3 regions of the Kitasatospora sp. NPDC005748 genome follow, and region 3 is predicted to be linked to each of the others. Evidence: riboswitches for the same ligand, from Rfam matches in the RefSeq annotation. Region 3 holds a riboswitch; each other region holds the start of a gene.

Region 1 (4,864 bases), on a different contig from region 3:
GTCATCGGACCACGGGCCGGCCCCGCCCGCACCCCGGAGCGTCCGGGGCCTGGCGGGGCCGGTGGGGCCGGGCGGTGGGGCGGCGGGTGGGCTTGTCAGCGGCCGAGCAGGGCCCGGGCGGCGAGCCGGTTGACGTTGGTCAGGCCGCGCACCAGCTGCGGGGTCAGGAAGACGAACACGAAGCCCAGCAGCGAGAGCCCGGCGATCTGCAGCGGCCCCTCGACGTAGTAGACGTGCTCGACGCCGTTGCCGTCGTAGTAGTCGAACACCCGGAAGCCCCGCCAGCCGACGTACTTCGGGTAGACCCAGTGGTAGAGCGGGTAGAGCGCCAGCGTCCAGCCGACCAGCAGGAACGTCAGCGACATCACGAAGCTGAAGAGCGCCCACGGGAGCATCACCACCTGGTAGAGCACGGCCTTCCAGCCCGCCGCGTCCACCAGCCGCGCGGTGATCGCGCCCCAGCTGCCCGGCCGACGCACCCGGACCGGCTTCGGGCCGGGCACGTCCAGCGCCAGCATGCCGCGGACCCGGGCCCGCTCCAGCCGGCCGAAGCCCCGGGCCCCGGCGGTCAGAGCGGCCAGCACCGGCATGCCGAGCACGGTGACGAGGGTGCCGACACCGAAGGCGAACAGCGTGGTGGCGAAGGCGAACCCGGCGAGGGCCACCGGCACCGCGGTGAGGGTGAAGCCGAGCTCCCGGTAGTAGTAGGACGAGAACGGCGCCCGCCAGGCGTACGGCGGCTCCTCGGTGCGCCGTACCGCGTCGTCGCGGTCGTACTCGCTGCGCTGCGTGCTGAGGCTGCTGCTCATGGCCCTCGGGTCCTTCTCGGTGGCGTGCCGGGCTGACGTCACAACCCTGTCAAAGGCCGGGCCGGGCGGACATCCGGCTCCCCCGTGAAGCGGGCCGGGGGTTAACCCCCCGCCCGGGGCCACTCGTGGGCGAGCAGCGAGTACTGGAAGGAGTCGCGCCACCCGCCGCGCAGGTGCACGTCGTGCCGGATCCGGCCCTCCAGACGGAAGCCGGCCCGGGTGAGCACCCGGACCGAGGCCGTGTTCTCCACGTCCACCCGGGCGACCAGCCGGTGCAGCCCGAGCGGGCCGAAGGCGAAGTCGCAGAGCAGCCCGGTGATCTCGCCCGCGTAGCCGTTGCCCCAGGTGTCGGGGCGCAGCGCGTAGCCGAGGTCGGCGCTGCGGTGGCCGCCGAGCGTGAGGGCGGCGTTGCCGATCGGGACGGCGCGGGACGGGGCGTCCGCGTCGGCGCGGCGGGTGACGGCCAGCCGGTAGACCGTCCGCTCGTCCTGCTGCGCCTCCTCCAGGTACTGCTCGATCTGGTCGGCGCAGTCCTCGCGGTCACGCGGCTCGAACGGGAGGTAGCGGGTGGCCTCCCGGTCGCCGAACACCGCGTACAGGGCGTCGACGTCGGCGGCGCTGTGGTGGAACTCGCGGATGGCCAGGCGGGGGCCGGTGAGTCGGACGGGGACCATGCCTGCCGACCCTACCCGGGCTTTCCGGTTACCTTACGTGACATGGAAGAAGAAGACCTGCGGCTCGCCCCGCGCACCAAAGCCGCCGAACTGCTCGCCTGGGCGCAGGCGCACGGCCACCCGCCGGTGGCCGAGGCGCCGGTGCGGGCGGTGCTGGCGCTGCTGGAGCTGGGTGAGGGCAGGATGCGTGACGGCTGGCCGGAGCTGACCTCGGACGCCGTGGAACAACTGCTGTACGAGCGGCTCTACCTGTACGTCCAGCCCGCGCCGGAGCAGGACCCGCTGGCGTACGGCGCCGCGGTGCGGCTGCTGATCGACCACCAGCGGGCGGCGAAGCGGCTGAACGCCAAGCGGCAGGAGCGGCTGCACGCGGAGGCCGAGTGGCAGGGCGAGGTGGCCGCCGGGCTGCTGCGCCGCGCCGACCTGGTGACCTGGCCCCGGCTGTACACGCTGCTGCTGCGCGCGGACGGGGTGGACCCGGCCGACGGGGCGGCGGTCCGGGCCTGGCTGGAGGCGTTCCGGGAGCTGGCGCCGGAGGACCGGGCGGCCGCCTACGAGCGGCTGGAGGCGACGGGTGCGCTGGACCCGGTGGACGACGGGGGCTGGGACGGCGCCCGGCCGCTCAGCGTCGGGATGGCCACCGACGGTGCCCGGCGGCTGCTGGAGCAGGGGCTGATGCGGCGCAGCTACCGCAACCTGGAGGAGCTCACCGCGCAGGGCCGGCCGATGCCCGACGAGCTGGCCGGGGACTTCGGGGCGTTCGAGGAGGCCGCCGTCGAGGCCGCGCTGGACCTCTTCGGCGAGTGGACGGTGCCGGGGCTGCCGCGGCTGCTGGTGGAGGAGTTCCCGGAGCTGGCCCCGGAGCCGGGCCAGGAGGAGATCGACGCGTACCTGGCGCAGCTGCCCGGGGCACCCGGCGAGGCGGAGGAGGCCGGGGAGTACGGGGACGAGTACGGCTACGCGCCCGGGGACGGGCACGTGCACGGGTCCGCCGACCGGCCGGACGGGGCCGGCGCGGCCGCCGGGGCCTGAGACGCGACGGTGCCCCGGCCGTCGTGACGACGACCGGGGCACCGCGGCGGGCTGTCAGAAGGTGACGCCGGTCAGGGGGTCACGCCGCGCTGCTCGAACCAGCTCTCCGGGTCGACCGGGGCACCGCCGCCGGGGCGGACCTCCAGGTGCAGGTGCGGGCCGGTGACGTTGCCGGTGGCCCCCACCTTGCCGAGCTGCTGGCCGGGGACGACCTTGCCGGAGCCCTTGATGATCGAGGAGAGGTGGCAGTACCAGATCTCGGTGCCGTCGGGCAGCGTCTCGACGATCCGGTAGCCGTACGACCCGGCCCAGCCGGCCGAGGTGATGGTGCCCTGGCCGACCGCGTAGACCGGGGTGCCGGTGTCGGCGGCGAAGTCCAGGCCGGTGTGCAGGTGGGCCCAGTAGGAGGCGCTCTGGCCGTAGTGGGCCGAGAGGTGGTAGTCGCGCACCGGCAGCTCGATGGCGGCGAGCTTGGCCTTTTCGGCCTCCTCCGCGGCCCGCTTGGCCTCCTGCTGCTGGGCCGCGCGCTTGACCTCGGCCTCCTTGGCGGCCTGCAGGCGGGCGCCCTCCTCGGCGGCGGTGCGCTGGCTGTCGGCCTGCTGCTGGATCCGGGCGGCGAGCGCGAGGCCCGGGTCCGCGGCGAGCGCGACCGGGGTCTCGTCCGGGACCTCGACGGCGGGGGCGGCGGCCGGGGTGGCGGAGGCGAAGCCGGTCGCACCGAGGGTGGCGGCCACGGCGGTGACGCCGAGCAGCGGGGCGGTGCCGCGGGTCTGACGGGGCATCCGGTGCCGGTTGCTGTCGGGGGCCTGCGGCCCGGTCTCGGCGCCGGACCCGCCGAACTCGCCCGGGTGGGCGGGCGGCCAGGGGTGGTCGAGCAGCTGGGTGCCGGCGGGGGAGCCGGGCAGGTGTGCCGGAGAGTGCGACGACGCCACGGAGGCGCGCTCCTTTCCTTCCTTCGCGCCTACCGGGTTAGCTGACGGGTTCGGAGCAGGAAGGTCTCCTACGGCTGGGCCTGGGCCCGGCCGATTCACCCCAAGGAACATGGTTCCCCGGCTCCCTGGCCTGCCCGGAGGCCGGCCGGCGGGATTAGGCGACGGCGCACGGTGCCGTCTGGGTACGGCGTTACGAACCGCGCTGCGTTATCAAACGTTAATCCTAGGAGCCTCTGATTCCAAGCCGTCCGTTCGGGACAACCGGATACTACCCGGGCGGTACGTGACCTGATGGGCGATTTGGGCGGATCGACGGCAACTGACACCACCGAACGTGAGGGGACGTCAACGAACGGTCCCCCACTTGAGTACTCCTACTCATGTGCGGCACTCCCGGCGCGGCCATCCTGGCGCCATGAACGCACCGATGCAGTCACGCACCACGGCCGCGTACCACCTCCAGGCCGTCCTCTCCTTCGCCCTCTCCGGCGGCGCCCTCGCCGTCGGCATCGCCTATCTGCCGGTCGGCGGCTGGACCCGCGCCTTCCTCGCGGTCGGCCTGCTCTACACCGTCACCTCCGCCTTCACCCTGGCCAAGGTGATCCGGGACCGGCAGGAGACCAACGAGATCGTCACCCGGGTGGACCAGGCGCGGCTGGAGAAGCTGCTCGCCGAGCACGACCCGTTCAAGGTGGAGGGGGTCTGAGCCGCGGTACCGGGGCCGCCCCCGGGGGTCCGACCGGTCGAGGGCTTGACGGCTAAGGCTATTAGCCTTAGCTTTATGGCTATCGGCGCAACGCCGGCAGCCCCGCGGACCGAGGAGGCCCCCATGCCCGGCACCTTCACCCCCAGCACCCAGTACCTCGACCTCCCCGGCGGCCGGCTGGCCTTCGACGACACCGAGCAGGGCGACGGCGCCCCCCTCGTCCTGCTCCCCGGGATGCTCGACAGCCGTGCCGCGTACCGGCACCTGCGCCCGCTGCTGGTGGCCGCGGGCCACCGGGTGATCACCCTGGACCTGCGCGGCTTCGGCGAGTCCTCGATCGCCTGGGACGACTACACGCCGGCCGCGATCGCCACCGACGTCCTCGCCCTGCTGGACCACCTCGGCATCGACCGCGCCACGCTGGTCGGCAACTCCTACGCCGGTGCGACGGTGGTCAAGGTGGCCGGGGACGCGCCGGAACGGGTCGCCGGGATCGTCCTGGTGGACGCCTTCGTCGAGAACCCGCCGCCGAACGCGCTGCAGCGCGCGATGTTCGGCGTGATGGGCGTCCTGCTGGTGCACTCGCCCGCGTCCTGGGGCCTCTACCACCGCAAGATGGCGTACCCCGGCCCCAAGCCGGCCGACTTCGACGCCTACGTGGACGGACTGGTCGCCGCGATGCGCACGCCGGGCCGCAAGCAGGCCACCCGG
Region 2 (4,864 bases), on a different contig from region 3:
GGTGAAGAGGGCGGGGCGAGAGCGGCGGTGTCGGCGGCGTCCACCGAGTCCCAGACGCTCGCGTACCAGGGCTTGGCGGCCTTGGCCGCGCCGTCGGAGGGGGCGGGCGGGACGGCGGAGGACTGGGTGGCGCCCCGGCCCACCGGATCCACCGCGATGTACGGGGTCTCCCCCGGCATCGCGTAGTGCAGCCGGCTGCGGGCCTGCGCCTTGACGTACTCCGGGTCCTGCCAGCGGGTCTTCTCCCGGCGCAGCTGCTCGACCTGTTGCCGGGCGTGCTCGGCCTTCGCCCGCTGGGCGGAGATCTCGGAACGCTGGGAGATGAACTGCCTGGTCGGGTAGGCCAGGATCGCGACCAGGGAGCAGAGCACCAGGACGAGGACGGTCGCCCGGCTCGTGAAGCGAGGCCGGGCGGCAAAGCCCGGGATCCTCCAGCCTGCCATCTCCCGTGTCCCCTCCTGATCGCGACGGTGCCCCGCCGTCCACCCTACGGGGTGAACGGCGGGGCACCGGTCAGGCTTGCGCTACTGGGCGCGATCGGCCCTCGTGACGGGCCCGGGCCGACGACTGCTCGGCCGCGCGGTCACTACTCGGCGGAGCGGAAGCGCGGGAACGCGCCGCGGCCGGCGTACTCGGCCGCGTCGTCGAGGATCTCCTCGATGCGCAGCAGCTGGTTGTACTTGGCGACGCGCTCGGAGCGGGCCGGGGCGCCGGTCTTGATCTGGCCGCAGTTGGTGGCGACGGCGAGGTCGGCGATGGTGACGTCCTCGGTCTCACCGGAGCGGTGCGACATCATGCAGCGGTAGCCGTTGCGCTGGGCCAGCTCGACGGCGTCCAGGGTCTCGGTCAGCGAGCCGATCTGGTTCACCTTGACCAGCAGCGCGTTGGCGGTGCCGGTCTCGATGCCCTTGGCCAGGCGGGCCGGGTTGGTGACGAACAGGTCGTCGCCGACCAGCTGGACCTTGTCGCCCAGCTTGACGGTCATGGCCTTCCAGCCGTCCCAGTCCGACTCGTCCAGCGGGTCCTCGATGGAGACCAGCGGGTACGCGGCGACGAGCTCGGCGTAGTACTCGATGAGCTCGGCGGCGGAGAGCGCCTTGCCCTCGAACTGGTAGGCACCGTCCTGGTAGAACTCGGAGGCGGCGACGTCCAGGGCGAGCGCGATGTCCCGGCCGGGCACGTAACCGGCCTTCTGGATGGCCTCGGTGATGAGGTCCAGGGCCTCGCGGTTGCTGTCCAGGTTCGGCGCGAAGCCGCCCTCGTCGCCGAGGCCGGTGGACAGGCCGCGCTCCTTCAGCACGCCCTTGAGGGTGTGGTAGACCTCGACGCCCCAGCGGACGGCCTCGGAGAAGGACTCCGCGCCGATCGGAGCGATCATGAACTCCTGGATGTCGACGTTGGAGTCCGCGTGCGAGCCACCGTTGAGGATGTTCATCATCGGGACGGGCAGGACGTGGGCGTTCGGGCCGCCCAGGTAGCGGAACAGCGGCAGGTCGCTGGCCTCGGAGGCGGCGTGCGCCACGGCGAGCGAGACGCCCAGGATCGCGTTGGCGCCGAGCGAGGACTTGTCCGGCGTGGCGTCCAGGTCGAGCATGGCCTGGTCGATCAGGCGCTGCTCGGTGGCGTCGTAGCCGACCAGCTCGGGGCCGATCTGCTCGATGACGGCCAGGACGGCCTTCTCCACGCCCTTGCCGAAGTAGCGGTTCTTGTCACCGTCGCGAAGCTCCAGCGCCTCGAAGGCACCGGTGGAGGCACCCGACGGGACAGCGGCACGGCCGGTGCTGCCGTCGTCGAGGCCGACCTCGACCTCGACCGTGGGGTTGCCACGCGAGTCGAGAATCTCACGGGCTACGACGACATCGATGGACGGCACGAGGCATCTCCTAGCGGAAGCAGGTTCGGCTGACGATGGGTGCTGTCGGCCGGATGGTTGCGGAGTCGTTACGACCAGAGCCTAACCGCACGGGCTCCCGGGACCACGTCGACCTCGGTCCCGTCTCAGCGTGTGGCCGGGCTACCCACCGGTAGTTCACCTGGTTGTCCCACGAAATGCGGCCGGATGCGGACGAAGGGGGCCGAACCGGCCCCCTTCGTGGCGTCACCGCACGGGGAGTCACCACACGGGCGGTCAGCCGAGGTCGAGCTGCTGGCCCGGGAGGATCAGGTTGGGGTCGGTGCCGACGGTGCCGCGGTTGCCGTCGTACAGCGTCTGCCAGCCGCCCTCGACGCCCTGGGCGGCGGCGATCGTCGACAGGGTGTCACCGGACTGGACGGTGTAGCCGTGCCCGGTGCGCTGCTGGGCGGCGGGAGCGGCCGCGGCCGGGGCGCCGTGGGCGGCGGCGGGGCGGCTGTCCTGGCCCGCGTACCCGCTCGTCTGCTGGGCGGCCTGCTGACCGGCGTACTGCTGGTAGACGCTCTGGTGGCTGGTCCAGTACCAGGCGCCGTCACTCTGGTACCAGAAGACCTTCGCGTCGGCGTCCCAGCCGGGCTGGCCGGCGAAGCCCGGAGCCCGGTCGTCCTGCTGGGCGGGCTGCTGGGCGGCGGGCTTCGGGGCCTGCTGCTGGGCCGGCTTCTGGGCGGGCTTCTGCGCCGGCTTCGACTGGGCCGGCTTGGCGGCGGCCGTCGGCTCGGCGTCCGAGGAGGTGTCGACCGAGGCCGCGGCCCCACCCTTGGCCAGGCCCGCCTTCTGGGAGCAGACCGGCCAGGCGCCCGGCCCCTGCGAGGCGAGGACCTTCTCGGCGACCGAGATCTGCTGCGCCCGGCTGGCCTGGTGGGCCTGCGGCGCGTACGAGGTGCCGCCGAACGCCTTCCAGGTGCTGGAGGTGAACTGGAGGCCGCCGTAGAAGCCGTTGCCGGTGTTGATGCCCCAGTTGCCGCCGCTCTCGCACTGGGCGACCGCGTCCCAGGTCGAGGCCGGGGCGGCCGAAGCGCCGGTGGCGGTGAGGAGCGGCAGGGCGAGTCCGACACCGGCCACGCCGGCAACGGCGATGGCCTTCTCGGTCTGGGTGCGACGACGGTGACGGCCGGTTCCGACGAAGAGCATGGGGAAGTCCTCTCCGCACGCCTGCGAGGTGAGCTGTCGGGTTCGGACCGGGAGGTGGCCCGGCCGCACGACGCGGACGCCTTCTGCCCGCGCGGGCGGCTTCACCCCAAGCCGTGGGGGACGGCAACAAACCTGGTTCCCCCGCCCCTGCCCAAGGGTTCTGGTCGGTTTCCCGTAACGCGGCGGGCAGGATTCGGCGTTCCGCGCACGAGGTCCGCAGCTGCGAACTCCAGGGAGGGTAGACAGATCCTCACATCAATAACAAGCTCATATCGCAGGTATCACACATAAATTACGGCGCGTGGCCGATCGCCTACCAACGACAGGGCTATGTCCGGTTTGATGCAGATTCATACCCGCTGCCAGAGCGTGTCGGCGACATCCCGTCAGCGTGTCGGGGTCTCGGCGCGACGAGATCGAGGCACCGCCGGGGGGCGCCGGACGGATTTGCTCAGAGCCCGTCCACCGGTGCCGCGGAGGGCTTCTCTGGGGTGAATTCCACCGGGAGATCGCGCAGCCCACGCATGATCAGGCCACCACGCCAGCGGAGCTCCTCCGGGCTAGCGGCGAGTCGCAGATCGGGCAACCGGGTGAGCAGGGTGGTGAGCGCCGCGCGCCCCTCCAACCGGGCCAGCGGAGCACCGATGCAGTAGTGGATGCCGTGCCCGAAGCCGAGGTGCGGGTTGTCCGTCCGGGCCAGGTCGAGGGTGTTCTCGTCGGCGAACCGTGCCGGGTCCCGGTCCGCCGCCGCGAGCACCACCAGCACCGGATCGCCGACCGGGATGTCCACGCCGCCGATGGTCAGCGGGCTGGTCGCGAACCGCCAGGTGGCGAGCTCCACCGGCCCGTCGTAGCGCAGGAGTTCCTCGATACCGGTCTCCAGCAGCGCGGTCTCGCCGCGGGCGATCGAGTCCTGGAGCAGCGCCCGCTGCCCGGGGTTGCGCAGCAGGGCGTAGGTGCCATTGCCGATCAGGTTCACGGTCGTCTCGAACCCGGCGAAGAGGAGGATGAAGGCCATCGCCGCGGCCTCGTTCTCGGTCAGGTGCTCACCGTGGTCGCTTGCCCGGATCAGCCCCGAGATGAGGTCGTCGCCGGGATCGGCCCGCTTGCGGTGGATCAGCTCCGCCAGGTAGGCGCGCATCCGCTTGACGGCGCGTCCCACCCCGCCGCGCTGCCCGCTGCCATGGCGGATCATCATGCCCGCCCAGTCCCGGAAGTCGTCCTGGTCCTCGGCCGGCACGCCGAGCAGGTCGCAGATCGCGTAGATCGGCAGCGGGAAGGCGAACTCGTGGATCAGGTCCGCCGAGCCGCGCTCCGCGAAGCCGTCGATCAGCCGGTCGGTGAGCTGCTGCACCCGGGGCTCGAACTCCGCCACCCGGCGCGGCGTGAACGCCTTCGAGACCAGCCGGCGCAGCCGGGTGTGGTCCGGCGGGTCGATGTTCAGCAGGTGGGTCATCAGATTGGCCTGGCGCTCGCCGGGGATGCCGACCCGGCCGCTGCGGTGGGCGTGCCCGCTGTGGTGGGCCGGGTCCTTCGAGAGCCGGCTGTCGGCGAGCGCCTGCCGGGCGTCCGCGTACCTGGTCACCAGCCAGGCCTCGACCCCGCTCGGCAGGGTGGTGCGGTGCACCGGTTCGTGCTCCCGCAGCCACGCGTACGCCGGGTACGGGTCGGCGGCGAACTCCCAGGTGAAGAGCGGCGGGCGGGCTGAATCGGGCTGAACTGGCATGTGTCGACCGTATCCGGTGGGGAACCCCGGCGTGGCAGGCGTGAGCCTGGTCACCTGAGGGGTAATCCCTGTTGCGGAGGGTCAGGACCTGCCTA
Region 3 (4,864 bases):
CCGGCGGGTCTCCTCCAGCTCGGAGAGCTTCATCGAGGCCTCCGACCGGCGCTGGTCGAGCCGGCGCTGACGGGCCACCACCTCGTGCAGCGTCTCGTTCTGCCGCTCGGCGGCCTGGTCCAGGCTGCGGGCCTTGGAGAGGTAGCCCTCCGGGTCGGTGGAGAGCATCAGCTGGACGGTCTGCGCCATCCCGCCGCCCCGGTACTCGGCGCCGGCCACGGTGGCGAGGTCGCCGCGGAGCTCGTTGAGCTCGCCCTGGGCGACGGCGACCTGCTGCTGGAGCGTGCCGGTCTCGTGCTGGAGGCGCTGCTGGACGTCCAGTGCGGCGTTGTACTTCTCCGAGGCCTGCTCGGCCTCGTCGTACAGCTGTTCCACCTGCGCCTTGACGTCCTTGCGGTTCGACGGCCCGTCCGGCGTGCCCGGGGCGGCCTGGGCGGCACCCCCCGTGGCCACCCCCAGCGCGGTGGTGGCCGCGGCGGTCAGCACCAGCGCACGGGCGAACGCGCCCGGCAGGGGGGAACGGCGGTGCACGGCCATACGACGGTAACTCCGATCCTGCGACCCGGCCCCGCCGCCGCACCGGTGCGGGCGGCTGTCGAGCGGGAGTCCGGTGGCAGACGTTAGCGAGTCCGGGCGAGCGAGTCCAAACCCCTCCCAACCCGAATATTTGACCCGCAATCGGACATCAGCACGGTCCAGCACGAAAGCCGCAGGCCCGGCCTCCCGCGAGGGGAGACCGGGCCTGCGGGAGCAGACGTCGGATCAGACGCGCACGATGGCCGAGATCGGCAGCATGCTGGCGGTCTCGTACCGGACGTTCGCGCCGGGCTTCGGCGCGTGGATGACCTGGCCGCCGCCGACGTAGAGCGCGACGTGGCTGCGGTCGGCACGGTAGATGATCAGGTCGCCGGGCTGGGCGTTGGCGATGTTGGTGCCCACGTTGGTACCGGCGGTGGCCTGGGACTGCGAGGTACGCGGCAGCGACACGTCCGCCTGGGCGTAGGCCCAGCTGGTCAGGCCGGAGCAGTCGAAGGAGCTCGGACCGGCCGCGCCGTAAACGTACGGGGCGCCCAGCTTGCTCTCCGCGGCGGCGATCGCGGCGGCGGCGCGCGAGCCGTTGGCGGCGGGCGCGGACGGCGCGGCGGCCGCGGCGGCGGGCTTGGCGGCCGGCGCCGACGGGGTGGGCAGCTGGTCGCGGGTGTTGTCGCGGGAGGCGCGGTCGGCGTCCGCCTTGGCCTTGGCCTCGGCCTTGGCGGCGTCCGCCTTGGCCTTCGCCTCGGCGGCGGCCTTCTCCTCGGCCGCGCGCATCGCCTGGCGCTCCTGCTCGGACAGCGAGTTGTACAGGTCCTGGGCCTTGGCCAGCTTGCCCTGGACCTCCTCCTTGGAGGCCTTCAGCTGCTGGGTGGTGGCTTCGAGCTCGCCGAGCTTGCCCTGGGCCTCGTTGCGGTCCTGGTCGAGCCTGCGCTGCTGCTCCTGGAGGTCCTTCAGCGCACCGGACTGCGTGCTGCCGGCCTGGTTGATGGCGCCGGCCTGGCTGAGGAAGCTGTCCGGGCTGGACGAGAGCATCAGCTGCACGGTCGGCGATATGCCGCCGTTGCGGTACTGCTCGCCGGCGATCTCGGCGAGACCGCCCTGGGCCTCGGTCACCGCGGCCTGCTGACGGGCCACCTTGTCCTGCAGCTCACCGACCTGCTTCTGCAGCTCCTGCTGCTTGGCCTGGGCACCGTTGAGCTTCTCGGTGGCCTGCTCGGCCTGCTCGTTGAGCTGGTCGATCTGCTCCTTGACCTGATCCTTGGTCGGCGTCGGGTCGGCGTGGGCGCCGGACTGCGCGGAGAGCGCGACCGCCGCGGCGGCGACACCGGTCAGAATCGAGACCCGGGCGCGGCCGGCGGGCTTGGGACGACGATGGGACGCCACGAAGGCGGACTCCTTCTTCCTACGTCCGCCTACCGGGTGAGCTGACGGGTTCGGGCCGGAAGCGTGCCCTACGACGCCTCACCGACCGCACGACGGTCGACCTGGCGCCGATTCACCCCGGAGGAACATGGTTCCCCGGCTCCGCTCCACAGCGCCCCCGACCACTGGACTCCCCGACGGGCAGATGCTCTGCCCCGCTGCTTCACGAACTCGGCGGTAAACCTCCGCCGCCACCCCTGCTGGGTGATCGACTGTGCGGTGGTTCGAGGCACGACCCTAGTAACAGAACCGTGATCCGTTCAAATCCTTGTCAGAAAAATGCCGGAAGAATATCCAAGTTCATTTGTGAATATGACCGGGTGTGATCACGCGCCCACATGGAGCTGATCGTTTGTCATGATGCGGCCGCAGACACCGACGCCACCCCCGGTTCCGGGGGTGGCGCGGATCACAGGGCCGGATCCCGGCCCGTGGGCATGTCGGTCCGTCAGACCCGGCGGATCGCGTTGATCGGCATCGCGTCGGCCTTCATCACCTTCACCACGTCACCGGTGTGCGGCGCGTGGACCACCATCCCGTTGCCGATGTACATCCCGACGTGGCTGCGGTCCGGGCGGTAGATGATGAGGTCGCCCGGCTGGGCGTCGGCCAGCGAGGCCACCTTCGAGCCGTAGTTGGCCTGCGCCTGCGAGGTGCGCGGCAGCGAGACGCCGGCCTTCGCGTACGACCAGACCATCAGACCGGAGCAGTCGAAGGAGTTCGGGCCGACCGCGCTCCAGACGTACGGCGAACCCTGCTTGCTCATCGCGTTGGCGACGGCCTGCCCGGCGAAGCCGCTGCCCTGCGGGAGGCTGCTCAGGTCGGTGCGCTCGCTGCCGCGCGAGGCCCGGTCGGCCTGCTGCTGGGCGGCCTTCAGCGCGGCCCGGTCGGCGGCGCTGAGCGAGTTCAGCAGGTCCTGGGCTTCCTTGAGCTTCTTGTTGACCTCGGCCTTGGACTGGTTCAGGTCCTTGGTCGTGCTGTCCAGCGAGGCGAGGACGGCGGCCGCCTCGGCCTTCTGCTGGTCCAGCCGGCGCTGCTGGTCCTGCAGGCCCTTGAGCGCCTCGGTCTGGCTGGAGCTGGCCTGCTGGACGCTGGCGGCCTTGTCCAGGTAGCCGGACGGGTCGGAGGCGAGCATCAGCTGGACGGACGGGTCGATGCCGCCGGTCCGGTACTGCTCGGCCGCGACCTCGGCCAGCCCGCCCTGAAGCTGGGTCATCTGGTCCTGGCCGCGAGCCACCTGGTCCTGGAGCTGGTCCGCCTGCTTGCGCAGCTGGTCCGCCCGCTCCTTGGCACCGTTGAACTTCTCGGTGGCCTGCTCGGCCTCCTCCTGCAGCTGGTCGACCTGCGCCTTCACGTCCTCCTTCTTGGGGGACGGGCTGGGCGCGGCGTGGGCGCTGACCTGGGCCGAGAGGGCGACCGCGGTCGCAGCGGCAGCGGTCAGCACGGTGACCCGTGCACGGCTCGACTGCTTGGGACGGCGGTGGGTGGCCAAGTGACCGGCTCCTTCTTCCAACGGACTCACCCGAACGAGTGAGAATCCGGAAAATAGGTTTGACGCCAGACCCTAGTGAAGATCCACGCTTTGCGCCACTCCCCCGATGGCGTGAACTCCCGCCCCCCGCCATGACTTCACGGGATCCACACATCCCCGCAAACCGGGCGCTGACCAGGCGTCATCCCCTGCCGGCCGACCCCCGGCCGAGGTCAGGGCCGGGCCAGTCGGTTCAGCAGCAGCACCGAGGCTACAGGGCGCGCGCCCGCCTTCCGCACGCCCTCCGCGACCTCCCGGTCGGTGGAGACCACCACCACCGGCCGGCCCTGCGGCTCGGCCCGCACCAGGCGGCGGATCAGTTCGTCGGCGGTCTCCCCGGTCCGGCTGAACCGCACCCGGACCCCGCGCGGCGGCGCCAGGATCACCGGCACGTCGAGGTCCTGGCCGTCGAACACGCAGGTCACCTCCGCCTGCGTGCGTTGGGCCAGCATCGCCAGCCCGCCCAGCAGCCGGATCCGCTGCTGCTCCAGCGGGAGCGCCGGGTAGCCGGTCTTGGTCACGTTGTAGCCGTCCACCACCAGGTGGACCTGCGGGATCGCCAGCAGCTGGTCCAGCAGCGCCGGGTCGTCCTCGGCCAGCCCGCGCCGCGCCACGTCGTGCGGCGAGGCCGAACCCGGCACCACCGCCTCGACCAGGTCGGCCGGGCGGATCTGGGAGACCGGCAGGGCCAGCTCCCGCTGGAGCCCCTGCGCCGACTGCAGCACGGTGTCCAGCAGCAGCCGCAGCCGCATGTCCTCGACGCTGCGCCCCTCGCGGGCCGAACGGCGGCCCTGCTCGGCGGCGTTCTCCAGCTCGGAGATCCGGTGCCGCAGCCGCCGCGCCTCGCTCTCGGCGGCGCCGCGCTCGACGCCCGTCTGCGCCTTCAGGGCCTCCAGCTCCCCGGTGACCCGGCGCGTCTCGGCCTGGGCCCGCCGGGTGTCGCTCTCCAGCGAACGCACCTTCTTGCGCAGCGACTCCACCTCCTTGCGGACGTCCTCCGACTCGGCCCGCTGCCGGTCCAGGTCCGCCCGGGCGGCCGCGCGCACCTCGGCCAGCTCCGCCTGCAGCTTCTCGGCCAGCCGGGCCGCCTCGGCCGCCGCGCCCTCGGCGCCGGCCCGCTCGGCCTCCTCGCCGGCCTCGACGACCAGGCGGCTCCAGCCCGCCGACCGGACCAGGTAGGCGGCGGCCGCCACGTCCATCGGATCGGCCGCGCCCGGCACGCTGCCCGACTCCAGCGCCCGGACCAGGTCCGGCTGCCCGAGCCGCAGCCGCTCCGCTATCCGCACCCGGAACGCCGGCTCGGACTCCAGCGCCGCGGCGAGCGCGGTGGCGGCGTACTTGGCCCGGCGTGCCGGGGTGAACTTGGCGTACGGGCGC

Evidence for each region. A riboswitch is a leader RNA that binds a small molecule or an ion and turns the genes downstream of it on or off. The one in region 3 is predicted to bind cyclic di-AMP.
Region 1: another riboswitch for cyclic di-AMP. It lies ahead of ABZ495_RS19385 (M23 family metallopeptidase); the one in region 3 lies ahead of ABZ495_RS04425 (NlpC/P60 family protein).
Region 2: another riboswitch for cyclic di-AMP. It lies ahead of ABZ495_RS29070 (transglycosylase family protein); the one in region 3 lies ahead of ABZ495_RS04425 (NlpC/P60 family protein).

What each region holds. Positions count from the first base shown of each region.
Region 1 is NZ_JBEXYD010000025.1:21,947-26,810, forward strand. It holds gene ABZ495_RS19370 (sensor domain-containing protein) at 96-809, opposite strand; gene ABZ495_RS19375 (GNAT family protein) at 911-1,483, opposite strand; gene ABZ495_RS19380 (hypothetical protein) at 1,526-2,515, shown strand; gene ABZ495_RS19385 (M23 family metallopeptidase) at 2,587-3,447, opposite strand; cyclic di-AMP (ydaO/yuaA leader) riboswitch at 3,460-3,618, opposite strand; gene ABZ495_RS19390 (YiaA/YiaB family inner membrane protein) at 3,863-4,153, shown strand; gene ABZ495_RS19395 (alpha/beta hydrolase) at 4,277-4,864, shown strand, end outside.
Region 2 is NZ_JBEXYD010000054.1:43,762-48,625, reverse strand. It holds gene ABZ495_RS29080 (septum formation initiator family protein) at 1-443, opposite strand, end outside; gene eno (phosphopyruvate hydratase) at 587-1,873, opposite strand; gene ABZ495_RS29070 (transglycosylase family protein) at 2,129-3,043, opposite strand; cyclic di-AMP (ydaO/yuaA leader) riboswitch at 3,048-3,220, opposite strand; gene ABZ495_RS29065 (cytochrome P450) at 3,495-4,769, opposite strand.
Region 3 is NZ_JBEXYD010000003.1:291,150-296,013, forward strand. It holds gene ABZ495_RS04420 (NlpC/P60 family protein) at 1-537, opposite strand, end outside; gene ABZ495_RS04425 (NlpC/P60 family protein) at 763-1,917, opposite strand; cyclic di-AMP (ydaO/yuaA leader) riboswitch at 1,928-2,081, opposite strand; gene ABZ495_RS04430 (NlpC/P60 family protein) at 2,405-3,448, opposite strand; gene ABZ495_RS04435 (NYN domain-containing protein) at 3,661-4,864, opposite strand, start outside.